DNA from 4 places in the Aminobacter sp. P9b genome. Region 1 is predicted to be linked to each of the others. Evidence: riboswitches for the same ligand, from Rfam matches in the RefSeq annotation. Region 1 holds a riboswitch; each other region holds the start of a gene.
What was found. Region 1 has a riboswitch for cobalamin ahead of WHT83_RS22085 (ABC transporter ATP-binding protein). Riboswitches for the same ligand answer to the same signal wherever they lie in the genome.

Region 1 (7,725 bases):
GTGCGCAGGGTCAGGCCGGTGTTCAGGTCGCCGTTGAAATGCACCATGCCGATCGCCCCGCCATACCAGGCGCGCGGGCTCTTTTCGTTACTCTCGATGAAACGCATCGCCCACAATTTGGGCGCGCCGGTGACGGTCACCGCCCAGGCGTGGCTGAGGAAGGCGTCGAAGGCGTCCATGCCCTCGCGCAACCGGCCCTCGATGTGGTCGACGGTGTGGATCAGCCGCGAATACATCTCGATCTGGCGGCGGCCGATGACGCGCACCGAGCCCGGTTCGCAGACGCGGCTCTTGTCGTTGCGGTCGACGTCCGAGCACATCGTCAGCTCGGATTCGTCCTTCTTCGAGTTGAGCAGCTTGAGGATCTGCTCGCTGTCGGAGATGGCGTCGTCGCCGCGCTTAATGGTGCCCGAGATCGGGCACGTCTCGACGCGGCGGCCGTTGACGCGCACGAACATCTCCGGCGACGCCCCGATCAGGTATTCGTTTTCACCAAGATTGATGAAGAACGAGTAGGGCGAGGGGTTGATCGTCTTCAGCCGGCGCGAGATTTCGGACGGTGCGGTCTCGCAGCGTTCGTAGAACATCTGGCCGGGCACGACCTCGAACAGGTCGCCGCGCTTGAAGCTGTCCATCGCCCGGCGCACCAGTTGGGCATATTCGCCCGGCTCGTGGTCGCCGCGTGGGGGAATGCGGTCGGAAGCCCTGAAGGGCTCGGCAGCGCTGTCACGGGCGATGCCTTCGGTCGAGAAACCCTTGCCGGAATAGTCGTAGCGGTCGTGCCAGGCCTTGGCCGAATAGTGGTCGACAACCAGAATCTCGTCGGGCAGGAACAGCACCAGGTCGCGCTGGCTCTCCTTACGCTCCAACTTGTGCTCGACCGGGTCGAACTGGAAGGCCAGGTCGTAGCCGAAGGCGCCATAAAGGCCGAGATTGCTGTCCTCGTCCGATTTGAACAGTGCGGTGATGGCACGCAGCACGGTGAACACCGACGGCACGCGCGAACGCTCCTCTTCGGTGAAGACACGCCCGGGCGTTGCCACTTGAAGCGCGATCAGGCGCTTCGTCGTCTCGCCGATGGTCAGTTCCTCGAGCGGCGCCAGTGCCGCGTGGATGACCGGCAGCAACACCTCGCCGCGGGCGTTGAGCGCCTCGATCTTCATGGCGCGGCCGCGCGCCGAGATCACGACAGGCGGGTCGATGATCGCGGTATCCCATCTGGTATAGCGGCCGGGATATTCGTAGTTGGAGGAGAAGACCGCGCCGCGCCGGCTGTTCAGCCCATCGAGATAGGTCTCGATCGCCCCGGCATAGGCGGTCTCATGGCGCTGCCTGGTGATGGAAACACCACCTCCGGTCACGTAGCGCTCGGCACCGTTATCAAGCAGTTCCAACGTCATTCCCGTCTCCATCTGTTGCCGTGGGAGCGTCCGGAGCCTGGTTCGAAAAAAGCAAATGGCCGCCCGGAAATCCCGTTGCGGCCATCACAATTTTCACGCGCACGCGCTTCAAGAGGCCGCTGTCAGCTGGCCCGCCACCAAATGTTCTGGAGCGAAGTCGTGTTCATGGCAAATCCATAGCTAGGAAAAACCGGGGGTGCAACTGGATTTGCGTCGTCTTGCATTGCATTACCAACTGACGCTCAATTTGTCGTCCGGCGCCGCATCAGCACCACGAATGCCACGCCTCCGATCAGTCCGGTGACGATGCCGAGCGGCATGTCCTGCGGCGGCATCACCGTGCGGGCGGCCATGTCGGCAGCGATCAGGAAGATGGCTCCCACCAGCGCCGACAGCGGCAGCACGCGGCGATAGTCGCCGCCGACGAAGAAGCGCACGATATGCGGGATCATCAGGCCGACGAATGCGATTGCGCCGGAATAGGCGACGGCACATCCGGTCAACAGCGCGCAGACGACAAACACATTGAGCCGAAATCGCCGGGCCGGGATGCCGAGCGCAGTGGCGCTCTCGTCGCCGAGCGTCATGGCGTTCAGGTTGCGCGTCTGCGTCATCAGCCAGGCGCCGCCCACAAGGAGGGCTGCAAGCGGGTAGGGCAGGTGGCTCCACTGCGCCAGGCCGAGCCCGCCGAGCATCCAGAAGATTGCGACATGGGCGGCCTTGGGATCGCCGATGAAGATCAACAAATTGCCGGCGGCGCTGATGATGAAGCTCACCGCCACGCCGGCGAGGATCAGCTGGCCGGCCGACTGCACCCGTGCCAAATTGGCGATCGCCAGCACCAGCGCTGTCGCCGCCAGCGCTCCGGCAAAGGCGAACACCGGCACCGTGATGGCGCCGAAGATCATGCCGGCGTGGATCAGCGCCATGATCGCGCCGAAGGCAGCGCCGGACGAGACGCCGAGCAGATGCGGGTCGGCGAGCGGGTTGCGCGTCACCGATTGCAGCGCCGCACCCACCAGCGCCAGCGAGGCGCCGACGGCCGCGCCCAGGATGACGCGTGGGGCGCGCACGTCCCAGACGATATTCTCGCGGCCGCTGGACCAGGCCACCTCGACGCTTCCCGGCACCAGCTTGTTGGCGATCACGCCCCACACGGTCTCAAGAGGGATCGCGACCGGACCAACGCCGACAGCGATGACCATGGCGGCGACGAGCAGTATGACCAGCCCCGGGATCAGGGCCGGCATGGCATGGATCAGGGCGTGCCTTGGCCCCGCGACGAGGTGGCGGTGCGACACGGTCAGTCGGCCCGCAAGGCGGCGGCCAGCCGCTTGATGGCGGCGATGTTGCGCGGACCTGGCGTCGCCTCGATGTATTCGAGTACGAAGAAGCTGTTGTTCTTGACCGCGGTTATGTCCTTGAAGGCCGGGTTGGAGCGCATGAACTCGATCTTCTGCTCGGCGGTGACCTCGCCATAGTTGACGATCACCACCATGTCGGGGTTGCGGTCGATGACCGGCTCCCAGCCGATCTCGACCCAGCTCGACTCGACGTCGTCGGAGATGTTCTTGCCGCCGGCGGCCTCGATGATCGCTGTCGGCATGGCGTAGCGGCCGGCGGTGAAGGGTTTCTGCTCGCCGGAATCATAGAGGAACACGCTGACCGGCCTGTCCAGCTTGGGCAGCGACGCCTGGAAATCGGCGAGCTCCTTCTCGTAGCCTGCCACCAGCGCTTCCGCCTTTTCGCGCACGCCGAAGATCGCGCCGAGATTGAGCAGGTCGGCATACATGTCCTGAAGTGACGACTTGTCCTTCTTCATGATGTGGATGCAGCTCTCGGTCAGCTCGTAGACCGGGATTTTGAAGGGGGTGAGCGTGTCGGGGGTGACGTCGCCGCCGACCTTCATGCCGTAGTTCCAGCCGGCGAAAAACAGGTCGGCATCGGCACCCAGCAGCACTTCCTTGGTGACGTATTTCGGCGCGAGCTCCGGCAGTTCGCCGACGCCCTTGCGCAGGTTCTCGTCCAGCGTCTTCCAGCCAGAAATGCCGGAATAGCCGGCCATGCGGTCAGCCAAACCGAGCACCAGCATCATCTCGGTCAGGTTGACGTCGTGGGAGACAGCCCTTTTGGGCGCGGCCTCGAAAGTCACGTCGCGGTTGCAGCTCTTGACGGTGGCGGGGAAGCCGCTGGCAGCGGCGGAAGCACAGGTGGCGAGCAGGGCGGCGGCGATGATGGGCAGGCGCATTGGGGCTCCTTGAGTTGTTGTCAGCGTTCGAGGTGGAAGGAAAAGCGCGGGCGACCGGTGATGGGATGGTCGTCGAGGATCGCACCGACGGAAAAGCTCAAGCGGATGCGTTCGGGCGTCAGGATGTCTGCCGGCCTGCCGCAAGCAACCGCGCGGCCTGCGTCCATCACCAGCACGCGGTCGGCATGGGCGGAGGCCAGCGCCAGATCGTGCAGGGAGACGATGACGGTGCAGCCGAGATTGCCGAGCAGCTCCAGAACTTCAAGCTGGTGGCGGATGTCGAGATGGTTGGTCGGCTCGTCGAGGATCAGCAGATCGGGCCGCTGCACCAGCGCGCGGGCAATCATCACGCGCTGCTTCTCGCCGCCGGACAGCGAGTTGAAGTCGCGCGCGGCGAGCGCGGTCAGGCCGAGCAATGCAAGCGCTGCCTCGACCTGGTCGTAGTCCTGATCGCCGGTGCGAATGCCGGTTGCGTGCGGGGTCAGCCCCAGCTCGACGATCTCGGCCACGGTCAGCCCGAAGTCGGAGGCGCTTTCCTGCAGCACGGTGGCGATGCGGCGGGCGCAGTCACGCGGCTTCATCGTCCAGATGTCGGTGCCGTCGAGCCGGACCGTTCCCGAGACCGGTCTGTGGTAGCGGTAGAGGCAGCGCAGCAGGCTCGATTTGCCGGCGCCATTGGGGCCGACGATGGCGAGCATTTCGCCAGGCGCGACGGCAAGGCTCACTGGTTCGAGAATAGGCCGGGAACCGCGAGGCCCCCAACTGACGCCGTCGAGTTCGAGCAGTGTCGGGGTGGTGCCTACGAGGCGGCTAGCGGTGTGGACGCGATCGAGCATGCCCTGTCTCCGCAGTCAGGCGGAGGTGGCAGAACGATCCGGTGAGCGCGCCGGTACGGAAAAAGGCAGTCGCAACCATCATCATCTCCGCGGCACACCCCGGCCGGTTGAGTTAATCGGATGATGGCAGGTCTCCTGGCTTGCGGGTGATCACTCCTCGGAGCCTTCCCGGCCGTTTGGCCAGTGGCATTTTCCGATTTGCTATCCGCTCACAGTTGCGGGGGCAGCCACGGTTTCGCGTCAGGGACGTCTCACCGTGTTCCCATTTAATCCGCTGCCCGAGTCAGGCAGCAGGAACCATCAATGAGGTGGCTACAGCAGCTGCGAAGTGCTGACAATCGCTAAAGCGTCATGCCGCCTGCTGAATTGCGTCACGCCGGTCGAGCGCGAAGGAAAACAGCGCGACGCCGAAGGCGGACAGTGCGATCGCCGCGCCGACGAGAGGCAGGTCGGCATAGCTGACGCCCATCGAGATCGCGGCACCGCCGGCCCAGGCGCCGGCGGCATTGCCGGCGTTGAAGGCGCCCTGGTTGAGCGTCGCTGCAAGGTTCGGCGCTTCCGAGGCGGTTTCGACGACCCGCATCTGCATCGGCGGCACGATGACGAAGGTCATCACGCCCCAGAGGAAGATAAGCAGGATCGCGGCGGGCGCCGAATAGCCGAGTTGGGCCAAGGCGACGTGGATCGCGGCCATCACCACCAGCGCGCCGATGGCAGTCGGCATCAGCTTCCAGTCGGCCAGCTTGCCGCCGATGATGTTGCCGATGGTCATGCCGCCGCCGAAGAGGAGCAGGATCCAGGTGACCGATGCAACCGACACGCCGGTGACGTCGGTCAGGATCGGCTTGATGTAGGTGAAGACGGCAAACAGGCTGCCCGAGGCGAGCGCCGAGATGATCATGGCGAGCCACACCTGCAGCTTGCCGAGCACCTTGACCTCGCTGGCCACGCCACCCTTGCCGGGAGGGGCGACGCCCGCCGGCACCAGGAAGGCGATGGCCGCGACCGAGATCAGGCCGATGGCGACGACGGCGAAGAAGGTCATGCGCCAGCCGAAGGCCTCGCCCAGTGCCGTGCCGCCGGGCACGCCGAGGATGTTGGCGAGCGTCAGGCCGGCAAACATCAGGGCAATGGCGCTGGCGCGCTTGTTGGCCGGCACCAGGCTTGCCGCCACCACCGAGCCGATGCCGAAGAAGGCGCCGTGGCCGAAGGCGGTGATGACGCGGGCGATCATCAGCGTCCAGTAGGTCGGGGCGATGGCGCAGAGCAGGTTGCCGAGTACGAACATCATCGCAAGCCCGATCAACACCGGCTTGCGCGGCAGTTTTGCCGTGCCCACGGCAATGATGGGGGCGCCGATGACCACGCCGAGGGCGTAGCCGGTGACGAGCAGGCCGGCGGCCGGGATCGACACGCCGAGGTCGGCCGCGACCTCGGGCAACAGGCCCATGATCACGAATTCGGTGGTGCCGATGCAAAAGGATGCAACGGCCAGGGCGAGGATCGGCAAGGGCATGTCGGACTCGGGGGAGGCTGAAACGATTTAGGTCTACAGTTTCCTCAAGTCGCTCGCGGCACAAGCGATGTTGGTGCATTGCAGCAATGCGTGCTGTGCATGGCAGCCATTCGCTGGCAGCAAGCCGGCTTACATCAGGACTGCTGTGTCAGGTCGCGGCGGAGGAACTCGTAGAGCCGCTCGACCGCGGAATTGCCGGTCTGCGGGTTGCGCAGGATGCCAATCTCCATCTCGGGCAGCGGCGGCAGGCCCTCGGCTTCGCCGATGACGCGCAGTCTGGGCGGCACGCTGCGCTGGGCGAGGCCGGCGACGGCCAATCCCGCCTGAACCACGGCGATGAGCCCGAGCAGGCTGGCGCTGGAGTAGGTGCAGCGGAACGATCGGTCGGCCGCACCCAGCACCTGCAGCACGCTCTTACGCGCGACGCAGCCCGGCTCGAACAGGGCGACGGGCAGGGGATCGATCTCCCAGGCGACATGGTTGGGCGAGGCGACCCAGACAAGCCGCTCGCGCTGCAGCACCTCGATCGCCTGCTCGGGGCCGCGGGTAATGATGGCGAGGTCGAGCCGTCCGTCGGCGAAGGTCTTCACCAGCGAGGTCGACTGCTCGCAGATCAGTTCCACGTTGACCAGCGGGTGGGCGGCAGCAAAGCGCGACAGGACCGGCGGCAGCAGGAAGGCGGCGTAGTCGTCGGGCACGCCGAGCCGCACGCTGCCGGCCTCCTCGGGACGGGTGACGCTGGCCCAGGCTTCGTCGGACAACTTCAGCAGCCGGCGGGCATAGACCAGAAGCTCCTCGCCGATGGCGTTGGGCAGGACCGCACGCGGGCCGCGGACCAGAAGCTGCTTGCCGACAGTCTGTTCCAGCCGCTGCATCTGCATGCTGATCGCCGATTGGCTGCGCCCGACCCGTGAGGCGGCATGGGAAAAGCTGCCGCTGTCGGCAACGGCGACAAACGTTCTGAGCAGATCGAGGTCGAGCGGCAAAGCCATGGCGGTATCAGTATTTCGAATAGGGTTTGCCAAATCTATTCGTTTGAATGAAATCGTCAATGCGGGCTTGCTTGATCATCGCCAAGGAAGACCAGCATGATCAACGCTTCCCGCTTTCCCGCCCTCAACCTCGCCGTCGCCATGGCGATTGCCGGCACCGTCGGCGCCTTCGTCACGGAGGCCGGCGTCGACCCGGTCACGACAGTGTTCTGGCGCTGCCTGTTCGGCTCGCTGTTCCTCGGCACCTGGTGCCTCGTGCGCGGTTACCTGCCTGATCGCTCGCTGTCCTGGGGCCGCCTCGGACGCGCTGCGCTTTGCGGCGTTTGCATGGTGTTGAGCTGGACGGCGTTCTTCGCGGGCTTCGCCAAGACCTCGATCGCCGTGATGACCATCGTCTACCACATCCAGCCGTTCTTCGTGGTGCTGATCGGGGTGCTGTTTCTCAAGGAGCGCATCACCGCCGACCAGGTCGCCTGGATGGCGGCTGCCTTCTTCGGCGTCGTGCTGGCCAGCGGCCTCGTCGTCTCGGACAATCCGGTCACGACGACCTGGATGATCGGCATCGCCATAGCGCTCGGCGGCGCCTTCCTCTACGCGGTGGTGACGATCCTGGCCAAGGGCCTGGGCGAGCAGCGGCCGGAGGTCACGGTGTTGTGCCAGACGGCGGTCGGCGTGGTCATGCTCGCGCCCTTCGCCAATTTCGCCAGTGACATCGCGCCCGCCTCATGGGGCT
Region 2 (7,725 bases), 570 kb from region 1:
ACGCGCTTCGCCAGCTCATCCGGATTGGCGATCGAGGGAATCTCGATGACGAAGGTGTCGAAGTCGTCGTGCTCGTGGTCGAAGGCGCCATCGTGGTGGGTCTTGCGGTTTTCGATGTCGTCCTCGACGGCGAGGCCGAGGCCGAGCAGCACCGAGGGGTCGACCTTGCCGTGCGCCGACGGCACGATCTTGACCGCGCGTGCCAGGTGCTCGCCGACGATGGCGGTGGCGCGAGCGTGACCGGCTTCGTCGAGCAGGTCGCTCTTGGACAGGATGATGAGGTCGGCGCAGGCGACCTGATCCTCGAATACCTCCTCGACCGGGTCGTCGTGGTCGAGCGAATCATCGGCGCGGCGCTGGGCGGCGAGCGCCTCCATATCGGAGGCCACCTTGCCGGCGGCGAGGGCCGGACCGTCGACCACGGCGATGACGCCGTCGACGGTGACACGGCTTTTCACGCTCGGCCACTGGAAGGCCTGGACCAGCGGCTTGGGCAGCGCCAGGCCCGAGGTTTCGATCAGGATGTGGTCGACCTTCGGCGAAAGCGATAGGATCTGGTCGAGGGCGGGCACGAAGTCGTCGGCGACGGTGCAGCAGATGCAGCCATTGGCCAGTTCGACGATGTTTTCTTCGGGACAAGCCTCAACGCCGCAGCCCTTCAGAATCTCGCCGTCAATGCCGACATCGCCGAACTCGTTGACGATGATGGCGAGGCGCTTGCCCTTGGAGTTCTCGAGGATGTTGCGCAGCAGGGTGGTCTTGCCGGCGCCGAGAAAGCCGGTGACGACGGTGCAGGGAACGCGTTCGACGGAGGCGGTCATTTGTCTTCCTTGATAAGGGCGAGGGGAGGAATGCGCGCGACGAGGCCGCGCTTGAGGCTGTCGGGCCGGCCGCGCCAGGGGATGAGGCCGTCGGTCGAGGTGGCGAAAAGCTTTGCGCCGGTGACGAGGTCTTCGCCCGACGTCGTGCTGAGGTCGCCGAAGACGTAACTCCATGCGCCGTCGCGGATCAGTGCTGCGCTCAGGCGTCGCTTGCAGTTGCCGAGGCATTCGACAGTGAGGACGTTGATGCCTTCGCTGGCCGCAGTTCGGCGGGCGGATTCGGCAAGTCTTTCTCCTGCGCGCGGATGGGCGTCCGACCCGGTTTCGTCGCGGCAGGAGGAGCAGACGAGGATGGTCACTTCAGCGGAGCGCGCGTCGTCGGCAGCATCGCAGGATGCGTCCAGAATTTCGACCGAGAGATTGCCGTCGAGTTCCAAAATACCAGGCTCCTTGCCTGGGACACCCGCCAGGCGATCGGATCAATGTTTGAGACGGCAGGTCTCCTGGCTCGCGAGTCGTCGCCTTCGCACCGCCTTCCCGGGAGGACATCCCAGTGGTTACCGGCCTTGGCTCGTCGCTTACAGTTGCGGGGACAGCCGCGGATTAGGCGCATATGCGCCGCACCGCATTCCCTCTTAGCCTCCGCCGTTGCGGGCGAAGGACCGTCTGTCGGCGATTTAGGCTTTCGCGTGGGGTGGAGTCAACGCAATGGAACGACCAACAATGTCGCTCAGATCAGGTCCGAGGTCGCCGGCAGGTGTCACCTCGATGCGTTCGAGGCCGAGCCAGTCGCGCATCTGCTTCAGTTCTTCGTGGAGTTCGCTTGCCGTGTCCGCCGGCGCGCAAGGCTCGGCATAGGCGGCATGGACACGCAACACGCCCGCCGGACGGTCGGCCTTGAGGTCGACGCGGGCGACGATGCGCTCGCCAAGCAGGAAGGGCAGAACGTAGTAGCCGTACTGGCGCTTCTCCGCCGGCGTGTAGATCTCGATGCGATAGCGGAAGTCGAAAAGCTGCTCGGCGCGCGTGCGCTCGAACACAAGCGGGTCGAAGGGGGCGAGGAGGGCGCGTGCGTGGACCTTGCGCGGGATGCGGGCCTCGGCATGGAGATAGGCCTGTCGATCCCAGCCCTCGACACGCACGGGAATCAGTTCGCCCATCTCGACCAGTTCTTCGAGGCGGCCCTTCATGTCGGCAGGCGACAGGCGGAAATAGTCGCGCAGGCAGATCGCGGTCGCCACGCCATGGGCGCGTGCCGAGATGCGCAGCAGTTCGCGATGCGCATCAGTCGGAGCCGGGATCGGAAGTGCGTGGATGTCCGAAGGCAGGACGCGTTCGGGCAGATCGTAAAGGCGCTCGAAGCCACGGCGCGAATGGGTGGTGATGCGGCCGGCCCAGAACAGCCATTCGAATGCATGTTTCTCCTGGCTCCAGCCCCACCAGCCGCCGGAACCCTTGGCGCCTTCGATGTCGGACGCGGCGATCGGACCGCGGTCGACAACCTGGCGAAAGATCTCTTCTATGTAGGGCCTGTTCGCACGGCCGAACTTGGAAAGCCCGCCATACATCCCGTCCTCGGCCCGCGCCATGCGCCAGCGCAAAAGCGGAAAGGTCTCCAACGGCAGCAGGGAAGCTTCATGCGCCCAGTACTCGAAGAGCATGCGCTTCTTTGGCTGCATGGCATCGTCGAGCAGCGCCATGGGGTAGGGGCCGAGGCGCGAATAGAGCGGCATGTAGTGGGCGCGCACGACGGCGCTGACCGAGTCGATCTGCAGCAGGCCGATGCGCCCGAGCACGCGTTGCAGGTGGCGGCGGGTGATCGCGCCGGTGGGGCGCGGATCGGCAAATCCCTGGGCCGCGAGTGCAATGCGGCGGGCGGTGGGAAGCGAGAGTTTTTCCTTCATTGCGGCAAGCTATCGCAGTCTCCGGATGAGTGACGCAAGGGCATCAGAATCGGTCTTTGCTGCAAATGCTAGCAGAACCGCGGTTCCGGTCTTGTCAGGAGTGTAAACTTGAGTAAAAGACGAAGGAAATCAAACAGGAGCCACACGCGCAGGATTTTGGTCCAGTGGTGGGCTTTGCCCCGTTTTGGACAAGGTTGGGCTTGCTTCGCCCGACCGGCTGCGCTAACCGTCGCCGCATTGCAGCACGACCGTTTCGTCAGGGCAGGCGAGAATTCGTCGCGCTTCCGGAAACGGACACCGTGCTGTAAATCTGGTGGATAGGCCACCAACGGAATTCGCAGCATGAACGCTCTCTTGAGTTCGTATCTGCCCATCGTCATCTTCATCGGTGTGGCGCTACTCGTCGGCATCGCCCTTATCGTGGCGCCCTTCCTTGTCGCCTACCGAAATCCGGACCCGGAGAAGCTTTCTGCCTACGAGTGCGGCTTCAACTCGTTCGACGATGCGCGCATGAAGTTCGACATTCGCTTCTACCTGGTCTCCATCCTGTTCATCATCTTCGATCTCGAAGTGGCGTTCCTGTTCCCGTGGGCGGTGTCCTTCGGCGAGATCGGCATGCTGGGCTTCTGGTCGATGATGATCTTCCTGGCCGTGCTGACCATCGGCTTTGTCTATGAGTGGAAAAAGGGAGCGCTGGAATGGGATTGAACGAAGCCTCCGGCACCCTGATCGCGCCGAAGCCGAAAGGCATCATCGATCCCAACACCGGCAAGCTCATCGGTTCCGACGACGCCTTCTTCGGCGACCTGAACAATGAGCTTTCGGACAAGGGTTTCATCGTCACGTCGTCCGAAGCGCTGATCACCTGGGCGCGCACCGGCTCGCTGATGTGGATGACCTTCGGTCTGGCGTGCTGCGCGGTCGAGATGATGCACATCTCGATGCCGCGCTATGATGCCGAGCGCTTCGGCATCGCGCCGCGCGCCTCGCCGCGCCAGTCGGACGTGATGATCGTCGCCGGCACGCTGACCAACAAGATGGCGCCCGCCTTGCGCAAGGTCTACGACCAGATGCCAGAGCCGCGCTACGTCATCTCGATGGGCTCGTGCGCCAATGGCGGCGGCTACTATCACTATTCCTATTCGGTGGTGCGCGGCTGCGATCGCGTCGTGCCCGTCGACATCTACGTGCCCGGTTGTCCTCCGACCGCCGAAGCACTTCTCTACGGCATCCTTCTTCTCCAGAAGAAGATTCGCCGCACCGGCACGATCGAGCGGTGATCCCAGATGAGTGAAGCCCTGAACGACCTTGCCGCTTACATCGCGGAAAAGCTCGATGCGGACATCGAAGAAAGCGTTGTCGCCTATGGCGAGCTGACGCTGACGGTGAAGGCCGCCGACATCGTCGACGTGATGACCTTCCTGCGCAGCGACGTGCAGTGCCAGTTCGTCTCCTTCATCGATGCCGCAGGTGTCGACTATCCGCAGCGCCGCAAGCGTTTCGACGTCGTCTACCACCTGCTGTCGCCGCGCCAGAACCTGCGCATCCGCGTCAAGATCAGCACGGACGAGGACACGCCGGTGCCATCGATCACGTCGGTGTTTCCCGGCGCGGACTGGTTCGAGCGCGAAGCCTACGACATGTACGGCATCCTGTTTTCGGGCCACCCCGACCTGCGCCGCCTCCTGACCGACTACGGTTTCGAGGGACATCCGCTGCGCAAGGACTTCCCGCTCACCGGCTTTGTCGAGGTTCGCTACGACGACGAGCAGAAGCGCGTCGTCTATGAGCCGGTCGAGCTCAAGCAGGAATTCCGCAATTTCGACTTTTTGTCTCCCTGGGAAGGCACCGAATACGTGCTGCCGGGCGACGAAAAAGCCAAGACGAATTGAGGCGCCGAAATGGCTGAAACCTCCGTCCGCAATTTCAACATCAACTTCGGTCCGCAGCATCCGGCGGCGCACGGCGTGCTGCGCCTGGTGCTCGAGCTCGACGGCGAAGTCGTCGACCGCGTCGATCCGCATATCGGCCTGCTGCATCGCGGCACCGAAAAGCTGATCGAGCAGAAGACCTATCTGCAGGCGATCCCTTATTTCGACCGGCTCGATTATGTCGCGCCGATGAACCAGGAACATGCGTTCTCGCTGGCCGTCGAGCGCCTGCTCGGCATCGATGTGCCGAAGCGTGGCCAGATCATCCGCGTGCTCTATTCCGAGATCGGCCGCATCCTGTCGCACCTGCTCAACGTCACCACGCAGGCGATGGACGTCGGCGCGCTGACCCCGCCGCTGTGGGGCTTCGAAGAGCGCGAAAAGCTGATGGTGTTTTACGAGCGGGCCTGCGGCGCGCGCATGCACGCAGCCTACTTCCGGCCGGGCGGCGTCCACCAGGACCTGCCGCAAAAACTGGTCGAAGACATCGGCAAGTGGATCGATCCGTTCCTGCAGACGGTGAAGAACCTCGACGATCTGCTCACGCCGAACCGCATCTTCAAGCAGCGCAACGTCGACATCGGCGTGGTGTCGCTCGATGACGCCTGGGCCTGGGGTTTTTCGGGCGTGATGGTGCGCGGTTCGGGCGCTGCCTGGGACCTGCGCAAGAGCCAGCCCTACGAGTGCTATTCGGAGATGGAATTCGACATTCCGATCGGCAAGAACGGCGACTGCTACGACCGTTATCTCATCCGCATGGAAGAGATGCGCCAGTCGGCAAGCATCATGCGCCAGTGTGTCGATCTGCTGCTTGGCAAGGAAAGCGTCGGTCCTGTTTCGAACATGGACGGCAAGGTGGTCCCGCCGAAGCGCCAGGCGATGAAGCGCTCGATGGAATCCTTGATCCATCACTTCAAGCTCTACACCGAAGGCTACCGCGTGCCGGCCGGCGAGGTCTATGCGGCCGTCGAGGCGCCGAAGGGCGAGTTCGGTGTGTTCCTCGTCGCCGACGGCACCAACAAACCATACCGCTGCAAGCTGCGCGCGCCGGGCTTCGCCCATCTCCAGGCGATGGATTTCCTGTGCCGCGGCCACATGCTTGCGGATATCTCGGCCGTTCTCGGCTCCCTCGACATCGTGTTTGGTGAGGTCGACCGCTAAATGTCAGTCCGCCGTCTCGCAGAAGCCAGCGTCCAGCCAGCGTCCTTCGCCTTCAACAAGGCGTTTACGGCGCAGGCCAAGACCTGGATCAAGAAGTACCCAAAGGGCCGCGAACAGTCGGCCGTCATCCCGCTGCTCATGCTGGCGCAGGAGCAGGACGGCTGGGTGACGAAGGCTGCCATCGAGCATGTCGCTGACATGCTCGATATGCCATACATCCGCGCGCTGGAAGTCGCGACCTTCTATACGCAGTTCCAGCTCAAGCCGGTCGGCACGCGCGCCCATATCCAGGTCTGCGGCACCACGCCGTGCATGCTGCGCGGCTCGGAAGAGCTGATGGATGTGTGCCGTTCGAAGATCCATCACGACCAGTTCCACACCAACGAGGCGGGCACGCTGTCGTGGGAAGAGGTCGAGTGCCTTGGCGCCTGCGTCAATGCACCGATGGTCATGGTGTTCAAGGATACCTACGAGGACCTGACGCCGGAGCGTCTGGCCGAGATCATCGACCTGTTCGAAGCCGGCAAGGGCGACCAGGTCAAGACCGGCCCGCAGACCGGCCGCGTTTTCTCCGCGCCGTTGACCGGGTTCACCTCGCTCAGGGATGAGAAGGGCGTGCTCAAGACGACCCGCGACAAGGAAGCCAAGGCCGCTTCCAAGGCCAACAAGGCAGCTGCCGTCGAGGCCGTCGTTCCGCCGTCCAATGCGGCCAAGCCCAAGACCGACGCGATCGAAACCAGCCCGGCGGTGAAATCGCCGTCGAAGGTCAAGGCAGCACCTGCCGCCGAGAAGGCTGCAAGCGTCGCTGCGCCGACGGCTGCTGTCGTGGCCAAGCCGTCGCTGGAAGACAAGAACCGCCCGGCCGGAATCGCCAAGCCTGCTGCTGTCGACGACCTCAAGCTGATCTCGGGCGTCGGCCCGAAGATCGAGGGCACCCTGCACGAGCTCGGCATCTTCACCTTTGCCCAGGTGGCATCGTGGAAAAAGGCCGAGCGCGAGTGGGTCGACGGCTATCTGAATTTCAAGGGCCGCATCGAGCGTGACGACTGGGTCAAACAGGCCAAGGCGCTCGCCAAGGGTGGCGTGGCCGAATACATCCGCGTCTTCGGCAAGAAGCCGGTCTGAGGAGCAAGAACATGCTTGAAGACAAGGATCGCATCTTTACCAACATCTACGGCCGCTTCGACCAGTCGCTGGCCGGGGCGATGTCGCGCGGCCATTGGGATGGCACCGCCGGCATCATCGAAAAGGGCCGCGAGTGGATCATCAACGAGATGAAGGCGTCGGGCCTGCGCGGTCGCGGCGGCGCCGGATTCCCGACGGGTCTCAAGTGGTCGTTCATGCCCAAGAGCAACCCTGACGGCCGTCCGTCCTATCTCGTCATCAATGCCGACGAATCCGAGCCGGGCACCTGCAAGGACCGCGACATCCTGCGCCATGACCCGCATACGCTGGTCGAAGGTTGCCTGCTCGCCGGTTTCGCCATGGGTGCTGTTGCTGCCTACATCTATGTGCGTGGCGAATTCATCCGCGAGCGCGAAGCGCTGCAGCGCGCCATCGACGAGGCCTATGACGCCAAGCTGATCGGCAAGAACAACAAGAACGGCTACGATTTCGACATCTACGTCCATCACGGCGCAGGTGCGTATATCTGCGGCGAAGAAACCGCGCTGCTCGAAAGCCTCGAAGGCAAGAAGGGCCAGCCGCGTCTGAAGCCGCCGTTCCCGGCCAATGTCGGCCTCTACGGTTGCCCGACGACGGTCAACAACGTCGAGTCGATCGCTGTCGCGCCGACAATCCTGCGCCGTGGCGCTGCCTGGTTCTCCGGCATCGGTCGTCCGAACAACGTAGGCACCAAGCTGTTCATGCTCGTCGGCCACGTCAACACGCCCTGCACGGTCGAAGAGG
Region 3 (7,725 bases), 210 kb from region 1:
GACGCGCCAGTGCCGACGTGTCGCCGGCAGTGATAGCAATCAGCGGGATCGAGAACCGCCGGGAATAGCCGACGATGCCCTTGAGTTCCGCCGTCTCGCCCGACCATGAGATGGCGACGATGGCGTCGTCCTTGGTGATCATGCCGAGATCGCCATGGATGGCTTCGGAAGGATGGACGAAATAGGCTGGAGTTCCGGTGGATGCCAAGGTTGCGGCCACCTTGGAGCCGATATGGCCGCTCTTGCCGACGCCGGTGATGATGGCGCGGCCGTTCAGCTGGCCGAGGATCGACACGGCCCGGGCGAAGGGCTCCGCCAGCGGCCCTTCGAGCGCGGCCGCAAGCGCGGCGATACCGACCTGCTCGGTGGCGACGGTGCGGAGCGCGGAGGCGATCGACGCCTGCCGGTCCGGCTCTTTTTTCAGCGATCCAGCGTGCATGGCGCATGCGTTAGCGCGTCGCACGGCCCCTGTCCATGATTATCCGCCCTGCGGGGCGGCCTGCGGCGGCAGCCGGAAACGCTCCGTTAACCATGGCGATTTACCAGTTGGTAAGTGCGGCGCTCATGCGTCGGCGAAGCAGTGGTGAAGATGGCGCAGGTCAGGCCAGGGCAAAACAGGCGGATGAGCGGTGCGGGATTGCGTTTCTTGCTGGCAACGGCAAGCGCGGCAACCCTGCTTTGCGCCCTGCCGGTGCATGCCCAGGAAGCAGGCCTGCGGGGCGCGATCAGCGAGGGCGACACCGCCGGCCTGTTGCGCAGGCGACCGGCCCAGCAGGCCATGCCCGAAGTTCAGGACCAGGCCGCCACCTACCAGCCCATCAGTCCGGGCGCCTTGCCGGAGCAGACCGATCCGACGATCTCGGACGAACTGTTCAGCGAGCCGCCAAACGCAGATGCGGCCGCTACCGGCGCAAGATCTTCCATTCGTCCGCCGACGACCGCGATCCAGCGCGCCAGGGAAGCGCGCGAAAGGCTTGCCGCCTCCGGACGGGCAGCTACTCCAAGGACGGCCGCGCCTGAGCCGGACGAGGATCTGAGCACCGGCACGGTGCGCCAAGGGACCGTCGATTCGCTGACCGAGGAAGAAAACGGACCGGAATCGGAACGCCAGGGAGCGATCGAGGGCCGCAGGCCGGTGCCGGACGAAAATCCGTTCGAGCCGACCGGCATCCGCTTCGGCACCTTCGTGCTCAAGCCGAGTCTCGAACAGGGCGTCACCGCCACCTCCAACGCCGATTCGAGTTCGGACGGCAAGTCGGCAGTGCTGTCGGAAACCACGCTGCGCCTGAACGCGGCCTCGGACTGGGACAACCACTCGGCGACCATCGACGCCTACGGCATTTTCCGCAAATCCGTCTCGGGCCAGGAGGTCAAGGACACCGAAGCCGGCATCGACGGCCGCCTGCAGCTCGACTTTGCCGACGATATCCGCGCCATAGCCTCCCTCGGCTACGACATCCGCCCGGAATCGGCGAGTTCGCCGGTGGTGATCGTCGACACCGCCTCGCGCCCGGTGCGCCACACCATCGACGGCAGCGTCGGCCTGGAGAAGGATGTCGGTAAATTCCGCTTCGCCGTGACAGGCGAAGCCACCAGGGAAAGTTACGGCGACGCCGAATTGTCGGACGGCACTACGCTTTCGCAGGAAGACAGGAACTCTACGCTCTATGCCGGGCGTTTCCGTGCCGGCTACGAGATTTCGCCGGCGCTGACGCCCTTCGGCGAAATCGAATATGGCCGCCGCGTCCACGACCTCCGGTTCGACACCGCCGGCTTCGAGCGCTCCTCCAACCGCATCGGCGCCCGTGCCGGCGTCGAACTCGACATGGGCGAAAAATTCGGCGGCGAGATTTCCGCAGGCTGGCTCTCCGAGGATTTCGACGACGACCGGCTGGAAACCATCTCCGCGGCGACGATCGCCGCGGATCTCCGCTGGTCGCCGATGCGCGGCACCATCGTCGCGCTCAACGGAACCACCCTGGTCGAAGGCTCGACGACACCGGGCGAAAGCGGCTCGGTGCTCTATTCCGGTCGCCTCAGCGTCGAACGCCAGATCCGCGCCAACCTCACCGGCTTTGCCGCGGCCGGCATGGGCTGGCGAGACTATGCCGGCAGGGACGACCATGAACTGAGGCTGAGCGCCGAGGCGGGCCTGACCTGGTGGCTCAACCGCTATGCCGGCCTCACCGGCAGGCTACGCCACGAAACCTTCGACAGCACCTTGTCCGGCCGCGACAGCAAGACCAACAGCGTCTTCGTCGGGCTGAGGGTGCAGCGCTAGGGGTGCCCCTCCTTGCGGGAGACGCAGCCCAAAATCCTCATGGTAAGTGGTGAGCCTGTCGAACCACAGGTTTGGGTAGCCAACAGCGAGCCCAAAGCGGACCTGACGCATCGGCGCAGTCCGTCTCGAGGTCAAGCAGGAGCGTACGTCAACCTGATCACGTCCTCGCCAATTGGATCGCTGGCCACAAGGCGGAGCCGGGGCCGCGGGCCGGCGAAGAATGGCTTGCCGCGACCGAGCACGACGGGGTGGAGGTAGATGCGATACTCATCAACAAGACCAAGGTCGGTTAGGCTTCGTGCCAAGTCTGGTCCGCCAACTTGAATCTCCCCGACGATCTGAGCCTTGAGCCCACGTATCGTCGCCTCGATGTCATTGTCGACAAGCGTGGCGTTGGGGCCGACTGACTTCAAAGAGCGCGACACGACCCACTTCGGCTGGCTCCGCCAGGCAGCCGCAAAGTCGCGCCTCGCCGCGTCCCACTCGGGATGATCCTCGTCCCAATAGCGCATGACCTCGTACAAATGGCGACCGTACACGCTACCCACCTGGTCGCGCGCCTGCTCGATGAAGTGATGGAAAAGCGTTGGGCTTGGCCCAAACGCCATGTGGTCGACGTAGCCGTCCAAGGACTGGTTCATTCCAAAAACGAGCTTCGCCATGATGCAAATCCTCCGCCCCAGCTCTTTTAGAATAGCTTGAACCGACGGTGCGTAGAAGCGGGCGATCGCTCTACACGCACTCGCCAAAGGGAATCCCATGCGGACTCTTGCGAAAGCACTCCCTGCAAACTGTCAGTCCCGACCTCGCGAGCGAGGAACGAGCGTCGGGAATCTATGCCGAGACGCGAAAGAAGCCAGACGCGGACGAGAACCGACAAGGGGGCATCGAGGTCCGCCGTCACCAGCCACGTCAAGCCGCGGTTCGACCAGCGCACAGGCCAGTGACGGTTTCTTTCAACCCGCTCTCGCCATCGCCGCCAAAGATCTCGCTCATGACCAGTTCCGCAAGCGGCAGCCGGCTGCCCCAGCCATGCCGTTCGAGATCAGGCCGCAGCGCAAACTCGCTGACCCGGCCGACGCAGAGATAGGCGACGGGCACGACATGTTCGGGAATGGCTAGCACCTGCTTGAGCGCCTCGCGGTCGATGATGCTGACCCAGCCGACACCGACGCCTTCGGCCCGCGCCGCCAGCCAGAAATTCTGCACCGCGCAGACGGTGCTGTAGAGGTCCATTTCGGGATTGTGCCATCGCCCCAGCGGCGAGTTCTGCGAGCGGCTGCGGTCGCAGGTGACCACGAGATTGAGCGGGCTCTCGCAGATGCCCTCGAGCTTGAGCTTGCGGTACAGCGCCTGCCGCTCCTCGGCGATATGGGGCAGTTCCTGCTGGCGTGCGGCCAGGAACAGGTCGCGGACCTTCTGCCTGCGCTGAAGATCGCGGATGACAATGAAGTTCCACGGCTGCATGAAACCCACCGACGGCGCGTGATGGGCTGCCATCAGCAGGCGCGCCAGTACCTCGTCGTCGAGCGGGTCGGGCAGGAAATGGCTACGCACGTCGCGCCTCGTGAAGATGGCGCGGTAGACGGCATCCTGCGCTGCCGTGTCGAAACAGCCTGAACTGGCATGGGTATGGTCGGCCGGCATCGCGTGTCCCCTGGCGAGCAATCGGTTTCCGCCGCTTGACCATGCGATGGACGATTTCTGCCGGGCCGGTCTTCTGGCTCGAGTTCAACCCGCCTTCGGCGCCTTCCCGTTCAACGAACAGTGGCTTTTGCCGATGCGGTCCCTCTTACAGCGTTGGGCACGCCACGGATTTTCACCGTGTTCCCGATTCTCCCGCATCGCTGCGGGCACCTGGCAGGAGATGTCTACACGGCACTGACGCCGATGGCCATCGCCCCGCGCGTCCAAACCTGGCGCGCGGGCGACATCTGAAGCGAAGTCAGCGACCCGGCTTCATCTCGTTGAGCAGGCCCTCGATGACACCCGCCATGCGCTCGTTGATATCCGTGCGCGACAGCGCAAAGGCGACGTTGGCCTCGACGAATCCTTCCGGTGAGCCGCAATCGAAGGTGCGGCCACGATAGTGGTAGCCGTAGAAGGACTGCTGCTTCTCGAGCTTGAGCATCGCATCGGTAAGCTGGATCTCGTCGCCGGCGCCGCGCTCCTGCTTGGCCAGGATGTCGAAGATCTCCGGCTGCAGGATGTAACGGCCGTTGATGAAGAGGTTCGAAGGCGCCGTCCCCTGCTTCGGCTTTTCCACCATGCCTTCGATCTCGAAGCCGGTGTGGACAGCCTTGCCCTTGCCGACGATGCCATATTTGTGCGCCTCGGCAGGGTCGCATTCCTGCACGGCGATGATGTTGTTGCCGGTCTCGGCATAGAGCTCGACCATCTCGCGCATGCAGCTCTTTTCCGACTGCATGATCATGTCGGGCAGAAGCAATGCGAAGGGCTCGTCGCCGACCAGCTCGCGCGCGCACCACACCGCATGGCCAAGGCCGAGCGGCACCTGCTGGCGGGTGAACGAGGTCTGGCCAGGGCCTGGCTGCAGGCGCTGCAGGCGCTCCAGCTGCTCGTTCTTGCCGCGCTGTACCAGCGTGTCATAAAGTTCGAACTGGACGTCGAAATGATCTTCGATAACTGCCTTGTTGCGGCCGGTGACGAAGATGAAGTGTTCAATTCCCGCCTCGCGTGCCTCATCGACCACGTATTGGATCACTGGGCGATCGACGACCGTCAGCATTTCCTTGGGAATCGACTTGGTGGCAGGCAGAAAACGCGTGCCGAGGCCCGCGACCGGAAAAACTGCCTTGCGAACTCTTTTCATTGCTTGGTCATCCGATGGAAGATTGCGAGTATCGGGCAGGGATACTGCCACACCCGAATTGATGAATACTGAATGCGTTCACATATTCGCCGGCAGCGGACAAGAGCAGCGATCACGCGATCTTGATTGTCCTAGCCAGTCGGGAAACAATCGCCAAAGCCGCTTTTCGTTCCCCAAGGGGGCTATGGTAAACTGATTGATAACCGGCATCGGCGATGAATCGTATTTCTGATCTCTCCAAGGAGGAAAGAATGCCCCTTCGCAAGACCGCCAAAGGCCTCGCCAGCGCCGCTGCAATCGCCGGCCTTTCGCTGGCGTTGATGCTGCCTGCCGGCCCAGCGGCGGCCGAAGCCGGCTTCCAGCGCTGGGTGGCGAGCTTCCGCTCAGTCGCCGCAGACAACGGGATTTCCGGCTCGACCTACGACCGCGCCTTTCGCGGCGTGACCTCGGCCGACCCCGAAGTGCTGGAAAAGGCCCGCTTCCAGCCCGAATTCACCGCGCCCGTCTGGGATTATTTCGACAATCGCGTCCATGACCAATCGATTACGGTCGGCCGCGAGATGGCCCGCAAGTGGAAGCCGTGGCTCGACCGTATCGAGGCCAGTTATGGCGTCGACCGCTACATCCTGCTTGCCATCTGGTCGATGGAATCGAACTACGGCGAGATTCTCAAGAACGACAAGGTGATGCGCAATGTCGTGCGCTCGCTCTCGACGCTCGCCTATGGCGACCAGCGGCGCGCGAAGTTCGCCCGGACCCAGCTGATCGCGGCGCTCAAGATCCTTCAGCGCGGCGACATCGACGAAAGCCACCTGGTGGGCTCGTGGGCCGGCGCCATGGGCCACACCCAGTTCATCCCGACCAGTTACCAGGCCTATGCCGTCGACGCCGATGGCAACGGCAAGCGTGACATCTGGAACTCGATACCCGACGCGCTCGCCACCGCCGCCAACCTGTTGAAGAAGAACGGCTGGCAGGGTGGCAAGACCTGGGGCTACGAGGTCGTGCTGCCTGAGGGCCGCAAGTTCCCGACCGGCTCTCTGACGCTCGACAAGTGGGCTTCGCTCGGCGTCGAACGCGCCAATGGCAAGGCCTTCAAGCGCGGCTCGGATGTGGCAACCCTCAAAGTGCCGGACGGCCGCGGCGGTCCAGCCTTCCTGATGACCAAGAATTTTTCGGTCATCAAGCGCTACAACAACGCCGACAAATATGCTTTGGCCGTAGGCCTTCTTGCCGACGAAATCGCCGGCTATGGCGGTCTGGTCCAGGACTGGAAGCGCCCCTTCACCAAGCTCAGCTTCGAAGAGAAGCAGGAGTTGCAGAAGCGGCTGTCGGCGCATGGCTATTACGACGGCAAGGCGGACGGCAAGATCGGCGAGGGTTCGCGCTCGGCGATCAAGTCTTTCCAGGCACAGCTGGGCTTGACGCAGGACGGCCATCCGAGCATGGAAGTGCTCAAATGGCTGAGGCGGAATTAGCAATCGGAGGTTGCTGTTGGCATCGTCGCGTCTTTCGAGAAAACTCGCTCTGCGCCTGACGATGCCGCTGGTCGCGGTGGCGGTCGCGTTGACCGCCATTGCGAGCACGATGCCCTCCCCGGCCATTGCCCAGGAAGGCATCTTGCGGCGCTGGTCGCTGCGCGACCTGTTCATGCCGCGCCGCGAGCCGCGCGTTGACCCGTACATCCTTGAGCAGCCGCAGGGCCAGCCGCGCAAGAAGATCCGCAAGACGCCACGCAAGCCGAAGGCAACTGTCGGCAATGTGAGCCGTCCTGCCGAGCCCGCCGTGCCTGTGATCGAGAAGGCATCCGACGCACGTGTCGTGCTGGTCATCGGCGACTTCCTCGGGGGCGGTCTTGCCGAAGGACTGGGCACCGTCTTTGCCGAGAACGCCAAGATCCGCGTTATCGACAGGACCAATGGGTCGTCGGGCTTCGTGCGCGAGGACCACTACAACTGGCCCGAGCAGGCCAAGGCACTGATCGAACAGGAAAAGCCGGCCGCTGTCATCGTCATGATGGGTTCCAACGACCGCCAGCAGATGCGGGTCGCCGACAATCGCGAGCCTCCGATGAGCCCGGGCTGGACCAAGGAATACACCGCGCGCACCGAAAAGCTCGCCAAGGCCATCGCCGAGACCAAGGTTCCGTTCCTGTGGGTCGGCATGCCGGCGTTCAAATCGTCGAAGATGAGCACCGACATGCTGGCCTTCAACGACATCTACCGTGCCGCGACCGAGGCCGCCGGCAGCGAGTTCGTCGATGTCTGGGACGGTTTCGTCGATGAGAACGGCGCTTTCGTCACCTCGGGACCCGACATCAACGGCCAGCCGGTGCGGCTGCGTTCCGACGACGGCATCAACGTCACCCGCGCCGGCAAGCGCAAGCTCGCCTTCTTTGCCGAAAAGCCGCTCAACAAGCTGCTCGGCATCACACCGCAAGGGACGGAGACCGTCGTTCCGGCGAGCCTGCCGCAGGCGACCCCCGGCGAGCTCAACGTGCCGGTCAACATCGACCGCACCGTGCCGGTCTCGCTTTCCGATCCCGAGCTCGATGGCGGCACCGAGTTGATGGGCGCGCAGGCGGCACCCAAAGGCGATCCGCGCTCGCCCG
Region 4 (7,725 bases), 230 kb from region 1:
GCCACTGGCATCGAGGAGCACGACAATTATGGGGTCGACTTCATCGAGGCGACGCGAGAGATCACCCGCACCCTGCCGCACGTCCACATCTCGGGCGGCGTGTCCAACCTGTCCTTCTCGTTCCGCGGCAACGAGCCGGTGCGCGAGGCCATGCATGCCGTGTTCCTCTACCACGCCATCCAGGCGGGCATGGACATGGGCATCGTCAATGCCGGGCAGCTGGCGGTCTATGAATCGATCGATCCGGAGCTGCGCGAAGCCTGCGAGGACGTCGTTCTCAACCGCCTGCCCAAGGCCGGCGGCACCGCGACCGAACGCCTTCTCGAGCTGGCCGAGCGCTACAAGGGCACGGCCGGCAAGGAAGCCAAGGAGCGCGATCTCGCCTGGCGCGACTGGCCGGTCGAGCAGCGCATCAGCCACGCGCTGGTCAACGGCATCACTGAGTTCATCGACGCCGACACCGACGAGGCGCGGCTGAAGGCGGAACGTCCGCTGCATGTCATCGAAGGGCCGCTGATGGCCGGCATGAACGTCGTCGGCGACCTGTTCGGCGCCGGCAAGATGTTCCTGCCGCAGGTGGTGAAATCCGCCCGCGTCATGAAGCAGGCGGTTGCCGGGCTCCTGCCGCACATGGAGGCGGAGAAGGCTGCCAACGCCGCCAAGGGCATCGACAATGGCGAGCGCCAGACCGCCGGCAAGATATTGATGGCGACGGTCAAGGGCGACGTCCACGACATCGGCAAGAACATCGTCGGCGTCGTGCTCGCCTGCAACAACTATGAGATCATCGATCTCGGCGTCATGGTGCCGGCAACCAAGATCCTGCAGACCGCGCGGGAGCAGAATGTCGACATCATCGGCCTGTCCGGCCTGATCACGCCGTCGCTCGACGAGATGGCCCATGTCGCGGCCGAAATGGAGCGCGAGGGTTTTGACATCCCGCTGCTGATCGGCGGTGCCACCACCAGCCGCGTCCATACGGCGGTCAAGATCCACCCGCGCTACGAGCGCGGCCAGGCCGTCTATGTCACCGACGCCAGCCGCGCGGTCGGCGTGGTGTCCAACCTGTTGTCGGCCGAGGCGAAGCAGGGTTACGTCGAAACCGTACAAGCGGAATACAAGAAGGTCGCCGATGCGCACGCCCGCTCGGAGGCCGACAAGCAGCGGCTGCCGCTGGCAAAGGCCCGCGCCAATGCGCACAAGGCCGACTGGACCGGCTACACGCCGCCGAAGCCGAGCTTCTTCGGCACGAAGGTGTTCGAAAACTGGGATCTCGCCGAGCTCGCCCGCTACATCGACTGGACGCCGTTTTTCCAGACCTGGGAGCTCAAGGGCCGCTACCCCAAGATCCTCGAGGACGAGAACCAGGGTGCGGCTGCGCGCCAGCTGTTCGAAGACGCCCAGGCGATGCTGAAGAAGATCATCGACGAGAAGTGGTTCGCGCCGAAGGCGGTGATCGGCTTCTGGCCGGCCAATGCTGTCGGCGACGACATCAGGCTGTTCGCCGACGACAGCCGCACAAAGGAATTCGCGAGCTTCTTCACCCTGCGCCAGCAATTGACCAAGCGCGACGGCAGGCCGAATGTCGCGCTGTCGGACTTCGTAGCCCCTCTCGACAGCGGCAAGGCCGACTATGTCGGCGGCTTCGTGGTGACCGCCGGCATCGAGGAGGTGGCGATCGCCGAGCGCTTCGAGCGCGCCAATGACGACTATTCCTCGATCATGGTCAAGGCGCTGGCCGACCGCTTCGCCGAGGCTTTCGCCGAGCGCATGCACGAGTGCGTCCGCAAGGAGTTCTGGGGGTATGCGACGGACGAAAGCCTGTCGGGCGACGAGCTGATCGGCGAGGCCTATCACGGCATCCGCCCGGCGCCCGGCTATCCGGCGCAGCCCGACCACACCGAAAAGACGACCTTGTTCCGCCTGCTCGACGCCGAGAACAATGCCGGCGTGACTTTGACGGAAAGCATGGCGATGTGGCCGGGCTCGTCGGTCTCGGGCCTCTATCTCTCGCATCCGGAAAGCTATTATTTCGGTGTCGCCAAGGTCGAGCGCGACCAGGTCGAGGACTATGCCAAGCGCAAGGGCATGTCGGTTGCAGAGACGGAGCGCTGGCTGGCACCGATCCTCAACTATGTGCCTGCCGCCTTCGCCGAGGCGGCGGAATAGTCGGAGCAGCTTTAGGCGCTTGACTTGTCGATGCGCGCCTATAGCTTGCCGCGTGGTTATGGTTCTCCCGCCTCTCGGCGGGAGCTAAGAGGGAATTCGGTAGAAGCCGAAGCTGCCCCGCAACTGTGAGCGGTCAGGGCATGGTCCCGAAAAGTGGTTTCCGCTTTTCGGAAACGATCATGCCCAATGGTGAATAGCCACATTGCCCACCACGTCACTGGCATGAAGCCGGGAAGACGGGCGATGAAGCAACGACCCGCGAGCCAGGAGACCTGCCTGACCAAGTGAGGTTCCGTGGGCGGGGTGTACCACAGGAGCGCGGGTTGAAACGGTAGCCATCCGGCACCGGCTTTGGCCTGCGTTGCCGCAATCCCGCTACGGCTGGTCAGGGATTGCAGGTGTCGAACTCAAGCGAAAACAACTCCGCGCCGCAAAGGCATGTGCTGCTGGTCGCCAAGTCGGCCTTTGCCGCTGCGCCCTACAGGCAGATGCAGCAACTCGCCGGCCTTGCGGCCACGCTTCCCGGCGTCGCCGGTGCCAGCTTCGGCTTCACAGAGCAGGGCACGCCGTCGCTGCGAGAGGCGCTCGGAGCCCTGCGTGAGGCCGGTGCCTCCGACATTCTCATCCTGCCGCTGATGCTGCCGATCGAGCCGAGCTTCACCGCCTGGCTCACCAAGTCGCTGCGCCGCTGGCAGGCCGAGGATGGCGCGCCATGGCCCAATGTCCGCATCGCACAGGGCCTCGCCGACAGTGCGCTCCTGCCGGCGCTGATGGCCGGGCTTGTCGAAACCGCAGAAGTGGCTGCTCCCGTTCCGCCTGCCGAAAAGCTGGTGCCGGAGGGGTCGCTGATCCCGGCACAGAAACGTCGCGTGCTGGTCTGCCAGGGCGGCCCGTGCAACGCCGCCGGCGCCGATCTCATGTGGGGTCACCTGCGCAACCAGCAGGACCGCCAGAAGCTGCGCGTCAGCGGCGACGGCACCATGAGCTGCAAGTCGACCTGCCTCGGCCCCTGCAACCTCGCCCCCGTCATCCAGGTCTTTCCCGAGGGGACCTATTATGGCGGCGTCACCGAGGCCGCCATAGACCGCATCGTTGCCGAGCACCTGCTCGGCGGCCGTGTGGTCGATGAGTTTGCCTACGAGCCAACCGGTCGCAAGCAGACGCTGCGCGCTGCCGCTCCTGTCAAACCCTCGCTGGCCAAATCCTAGCGGGACGTTCGTCAGGCCATTTCGTGCGTGGCGCGGCCCAAGCCGTGGCGCGCCTGTCGCGTCTCGCGCGGAAGCTCGCCGAATTCATGCCTGTATTCGGCGGCGAAGCGGCCGAAGTGGGTGAAGCCCCATTTCAGAGCGACATCGGTGACGGTGGCTTCGCTCGCCACCAGGTCGAAGCGGGCGCGGCGCATGCGTTCGCGCGTCAGCGCGCGCAGCGGCGAGATGCCGAAGGCATTCCTGTAGGCAAGTTGCAGCGTCCGGGGCGCGACACCGGCGGCGCCGGCGATCTCGTGCAGCCCGATGGGCAAGGCGGCATGGGCGCGGATGAACTCCTCGGCGCGCTTGAGATGGCGAGGTGCCGCACCTTGCCTCCGGTCGTCGAAGAACAGGCTCATGTTGCTGGGCTGGCTGCGCAGGAACAGTTCCAGGAGGTGCTGCTCGTACAGAACGTTCTGGATGCCCGATCCCGCTGAAGCCGTCTTCCTCTCCGCGGCCTGGAACAGTGAGTTGGCGAGGCGCCGCCACGCCTGCATCTCGGGCCTCGAAAAATCCACCAGCGGATCGAAGATCAGCGGCCCCGGTATGTCGCGGTCGAGCAGGCGCATGGCAAAGGCGTGCAGCGGCGCCTTGCGCACCTGGATGAGCAGTTGCGCGCAGCCCTGCCACCACTTCATCCTCGTCGCCAGGTCGGCGTTGAGCACGGAGGCGATGCTGCGGTTTGTGATGAATTCGCGCGAGCCGTTGCGGACGGTCGCCGTGCCCGAAACCGGCATCTGGATCAGATAGAAGTCGCCAAGTTCGCCGGGGTCGATCAGCACGTCGGCGCCATAGCTGATGTAATTCAGCGAGATCATCTCGCCGGGGGCATGATTGTGTGTGACACGAAAAGATTTTCGATCACCGATGATGTCCAGTCGGTGATTGCAGAACTTCTGGGCGACCCGCTCCCTGGCGCAGTCGAGATCGTTCGACTGAAACAAGACATGATCGGAAAGCGGTACCCTTCGAACGGACGCCTCTTCCATCAGCATCCGGCCAGACTAGCACCGATCATCCGGCTGCCAACGAAAATGAACGGCAATGCATCCACCCTGCTGCATTTTTGCGTTTTCTGGATAGTCGCCGCGCATTCCGGCTAGTTCATTGACGATGTCTGCAGCACTCTTCGGGGTGGAACAAATGAAAGGGCCGCCATGGGCAGGTCCTTCGAACAGAGGGAGCTTATGATGAGCAAGGAACTCGCCAAGGGCATTACGCGCAAGGGCGACGGCTATGCCGGCAAGACCTGGAATATCCTTGGACAGGTCTATTTTCCGAAGGCGGTTTGCGATGCCACCTTCGCCTTCGAGACCAACAGCGAGCCGGGCCAGTTCGTGCCCGTGCACGTCCATCCGACTCAGGAAGAGTTCATCCTCGTGCAGGAAGGCGAACTCGATCTCAAGCTCGACGGCGAATGGGTCAAGGCCAAGGCCGGCGACCTGGTACGCATGCCCAGAGGCATCCCGCACGGCTACTTCAACAAGTCGGACAAGCCGACCAAGGCACTGTTCTGGGTGTCGCCGGCGGGCATGCTGGAAGAGCTGTTCAACAAGCTCGACAACCTCGCCGACCCGGCCGAGGTGGTGAAGGTCTCGGCCCAGCACGAGGTCAACTTCCTGCCGCCGGAAGCCAACGACTAAGCCACCGGATCACACGCCGCTGACCGTCCTGGCGCACGCGACATCCGTCGCGTGCGAGGGCGAGCCTGCGTCCTGGCTGACAAGGAAAAGCAAATGGTCGACAAGAAGAAAGTCTGCGTCATCGGCGCGGGCGTGAGCGGGCTCGCGGCTGCTCATGCCTTCAGGCAACGCGGTCACGAGGTGCACATCGTCGAGCGCGGCAATGATCTGGGCGGGGTCTGGGAGCCGTCGCGCTCCTATCCCGAGGTGCAGACGCAAAGCCCGAAGGATCTCTATCGCTACACCTCGATGCCGATGCCGGACGACTATCCGGAATGGCCCAAGGGCACGCAGGTCCACGCCTATCTCAGGACCTATGCCGAGCGGAACGGGCTGGTGCCGCTCATCCGCTACGGCACCAAGGTCGTTTCCATGCAGCGGCGGCAAGGGGCCAAGGGCTGGAGCCTCGAGCTTGCCAGGGACGGCAACGCGGTCAGCGAAGATTTTGACTTCGTTGCGGTCTGCACCGGCAATTTCAGCGAAAAACGCGAGCTCGTACATCCGGGCCAGGATGATTTTACCGCAGCCGGCGGCCAGGTGCTTCATTCCTCGGAATACACCGATTCCGCAACCGTGAAGGGCAAGCGCGTCGTCGTGCTCGGCTTCTCGAAATCCGCCACCGACATCGCCGTCAATGCGGTCAATTCAGGCGCTGCCGACGTCAGCATCGTCTATCTCGAGCCGGTCTGGCGCATACCGTACTTCATCGGCGGGCTGATCAATTTCAAGCGCATCCTCTATGTCCGCGCCCAGGAGGTGATGTTCCCGAACTGGGACCAGCCGCTGCTGGCGCGGCTCGCGCACACTGTCGCCAAGCCGTTCGTCTGGGCCAACTGGCGGGCGCTGGAAAGCCTGCTCTCGATCCAGCTCAAGTTGAAGAAGACAGGGCTCAGGCCGACGAAGCCGATCGAAACCACGATCAACTGTTCGGTCCCGATCGTCACGCCGGGTTTCTTCGACATGGTGGCGGACGGACGCATCAAGGCGATCCAGGGCACCATCTCCGGCTACGAGCAGGGTACGGTGATTCTGTCGGGCGGCGAGCGGGTGGCGGCCGACATGGCTATCCTCGCGGTCGGCTGGAAATCCGGCGTGCCTTTCCTGCCGCAGGAATACCAGCGTAAGCTGGTCGAGCCGGACGGGCAGTACAGGCTCTACCGGGTCATCGCCAATCCCGACCTGCCCGACATGGGCTTCGTTGGTTTCAATTCGTCATTCTGCACGGTGCTGAGCGCCGAGCTGGCCGGTAACTGGCTGGTGCGCTACGCCGACGGCATGCTGGGCCGCCAGCCTTCGAGACAGGAAATGAACGACAACATCGAGATGATGCTGCACTGGAAGCGCAACGAGCGCCCGGCGGCGGGCGTCTATGGCGGCCTGTGCGTGGCGCCTTATCATTTCAAGCATTTCGACGAACTGCTGGCCGACATCGGCGCCAAGAAACGGCGGCGCCATGCGCTGGCCGAGAATTTCGCGCCGCCTAATGCCGATGCCTATGCGGGCTACCTGGCAAGCGCGCCGGACTATCGCGCGGCGTAGACCAGGAAAGGACCGCGCGGCTGCCGTAGTCGTCGATCGTAGTCGTATGGCCACGGGCGTCGTACTGCGGTTCGAATTTATCTCACGATATCAGGGAGTTCGGATGGTGGGCGTGACAGGGATTGAACCTGTGACCCCTGCAATGTCAATGCAGTGCTCTCCCGCTGAGCTACACGCCCATCCGATGGGGGCGGATACACCATTTTTGATCCGGCGCGTCAATAGCGTGTTTGGCGGAAAAATGCGCCGGATCATCAATTCCCTAGACGACGCTAGGGAAACGCCTCAGGCGGCGTGCAGCATCTTCTCGACCTCGTTGACGAGATCGCGCAGATGGAAGGGTTTCGACAGCACCTTGGCGTCGCGCGGTGCCTTCGAATCAGGGTTGAGCGCGACCGCGGCAAAGCCGGTGATGAACATCACCTTGAGATCGGGATCGATCTCGGTGGCGCGGCGCGCCAGCTCGATGCCGTCCATCTCCGGCATGACGATGTCGGTCAGCAGCAGCGAAAAGGGTTCCTCGCGCAGCCGCTCGTAAGCGCTCGCGCCATTGTCGAAGTCGCTCACCTGGTAGCCGGCGCGTTCCAGCGCCTTGACCAGGAAGCGGCGCATATCGTCGTCGTCTTCTGCCAGAAGAATGCGTGCCATCAGTTTCCCGTCCGAATTAGCGGTCGAAGCCGCCCCCCATCAGGGGCTTCGTTAACCATCTTGTATATGAGTTCGGGACGGTAAACATCAAGTGAATGCGCTGCCGGATTGGTGACGCAAAGGCACGATCGGGGCGGCTTTTCCACATTTCGAATGCTGGACACCGGCGGCCGCAGGTGGCACCTTCGAACAATGAGTGAGTGCATTTCGCAGGTCCGTCAACAAAGATGACGCCAGCCGAAGATTTCTCGGTGCTGCCGCCGTTCGAAGTCAGGACGAGCGCAGAGCAGCGCGTGCCGTTCGTGTTCAACTCGCCGCATAGCGGGCGGTGCTATCCCGAACGCTTCCTCGCCATGACCCGGCTCGATTCGACGTCCATCCGGCGCTCCGAGGATTGCTACGTCGACGAGTTGTTCGGTGCTGCCGTCGCACTCGGCGCA

Region 2: linked by a shared signal. The riboswitch ahead of WHT83_RS19270 (DUF1636 family protein) and the one ahead of WHT83_RS22085 (ABC transporter ATP-binding protein) in region 1 are both predicted to bind cobalamin.
Region 3: linked by a shared signal. The riboswitch ahead of bluB (5,6-dimethylbenzimidazole synthase) and the one ahead of WHT83_RS22085 (ABC transporter ATP-binding protein) in region 1 are both predicted to bind cobalamin.
Region 4: linked by a shared signal. The riboswitch ahead of WHT83_RS23210 ((2Fe-2S) ferredoxin domain-containing protein) and the one ahead of WHT83_RS22085 (ABC transporter ATP-binding protein) in region 1 are both predicted to bind cobalamin.

Annotation. Positions count from the first base shown of each region.
Region 1 covers NZ_CP150082.1:4,470,070-4,477,794, reverse strand. Annotated here, with positions in the region: gene WHT83_RS22100 (anthranilate synthase) at 1-1,400, opposite strand, end outside; gene WHT83_RS22095 (FecCD family ABC transporter permease) at 1,643-2,650, opposite strand; gene WHT83_RS22090 (ABC transporter substrate-binding protein) at 2,704-3,648, opposite strand; gene WHT83_RS22085 (ABC transporter ATP-binding protein) at 3,669-4,484, opposite strand; cobalamin riboswitch at 4,592-4,801, opposite strand; gene WHT83_RS22080 (MFS transporter) at 4,834-6,000, opposite strand; gene WHT83_RS22075 (LysR substrate-binding domain-containing protein) at 6,135-6,992, opposite strand; gene WHT83_RS22070 (DMT family transporter) at 7,089-7,725, shown strand, end outside.
Region 2 covers NZ_CP150082.1:3,903,046-3,910,770, reverse strand. Annotated here, with positions in the region: gene cobW (cobalamin biosynthesis protein CobW) at 1-821, opposite strand, end outside; gene WHT83_RS19270 (DUF1636 family protein) at 818-1,228, opposite strand; cobalamin riboswitch at 1,297-1,503, opposite strand; gene WHT83_RS19265 (winged helix-turn-helix domain-containing protein) at 1,499-2,725, opposite strand; gene WHT83_RS19260 (NADH-quinone oxidoreductase subunit A) at 3,068-3,433, shown strand; gene WHT83_RS19255 (NADH-quinone oxidoreductase subunit B family protein) at 3,424-4,005, shown strand; gene WHT83_RS19250 (NADH-quinone oxidoreductase subunit C) at 4,012-4,617, shown strand; gene WHT83_RS19245 (NADH-quinone oxidoreductase subunit D) at 4,627-5,817, shown strand; gene WHT83_RS19240 (NADH-quinone oxidoreductase subunit E) at 5,818-6,942, shown strand; gene nuoF (NADH-quinone oxidoreductase subunit NuoF) at 6,954-7,725, shown strand, end outside.
Region 3 covers NZ_CP150082.1:4,682,994-4,690,718, forward strand. Annotated here, with positions in the region: gene WHT83_RS23105 (SIS domain-containing protein) at 1-439, opposite strand, end outside; gene WHT83_RS23110 (outer membrane beta-barrel protein) at 647-2,281, shown strand; gene WHT83_RS23115 (dihydrofolate reductase family protein) at 2,413-2,943, opposite strand; gene bluB (5,6-dimethylbenzimidazole synthase) at 3,194-3,928, opposite strand; cobalamin riboswitch at 3,974-4,157, opposite strand; gene galU (UTP--glucose-1-phosphate uridylyltransferase GalU) at 4,227-5,114, opposite strand; gene WHT83_RS23130 (lytic murein transglycosylase) at 5,366-6,592, shown strand; gene WHT83_RS23135 (DUF459 domain-containing protein) at 6,609-7,725, shown strand, end outside.
Region 4 covers NZ_CP150082.1:4,704,121-4,711,845, reverse strand. Annotated here, with positions in the region: gene metH (methionine synthase) at 1-2,169, shown strand, start outside; cobalamin riboswitch at 2,212-2,464, shown strand; gene WHT83_RS23210 ((2Fe-2S) ferredoxin domain-containing protein) at 2,568-3,377, shown strand; gene WHT83_RS23205 (AraC family transcriptional regulator) at 3,389-4,360, opposite strand; gene WHT83_RS23200 (cupin domain-containing protein) at 4,607-5,059, shown strand; partial or broken gene WHT83_RS23195 (flavin-containing monooxygenase) at 5,072-6,637, shown strand; tRNA gene WHT83_RS23190 (tRNA-Val) at 6,742-6,816, opposite strand; gene cpdR (cell cycle two-component system response regulator CpdR) at 6,923-7,285, opposite strand; gene WHT83_RS23180 (N-formylglutamate amidohydrolase) at 7,513-7,725, shown strand, end outside.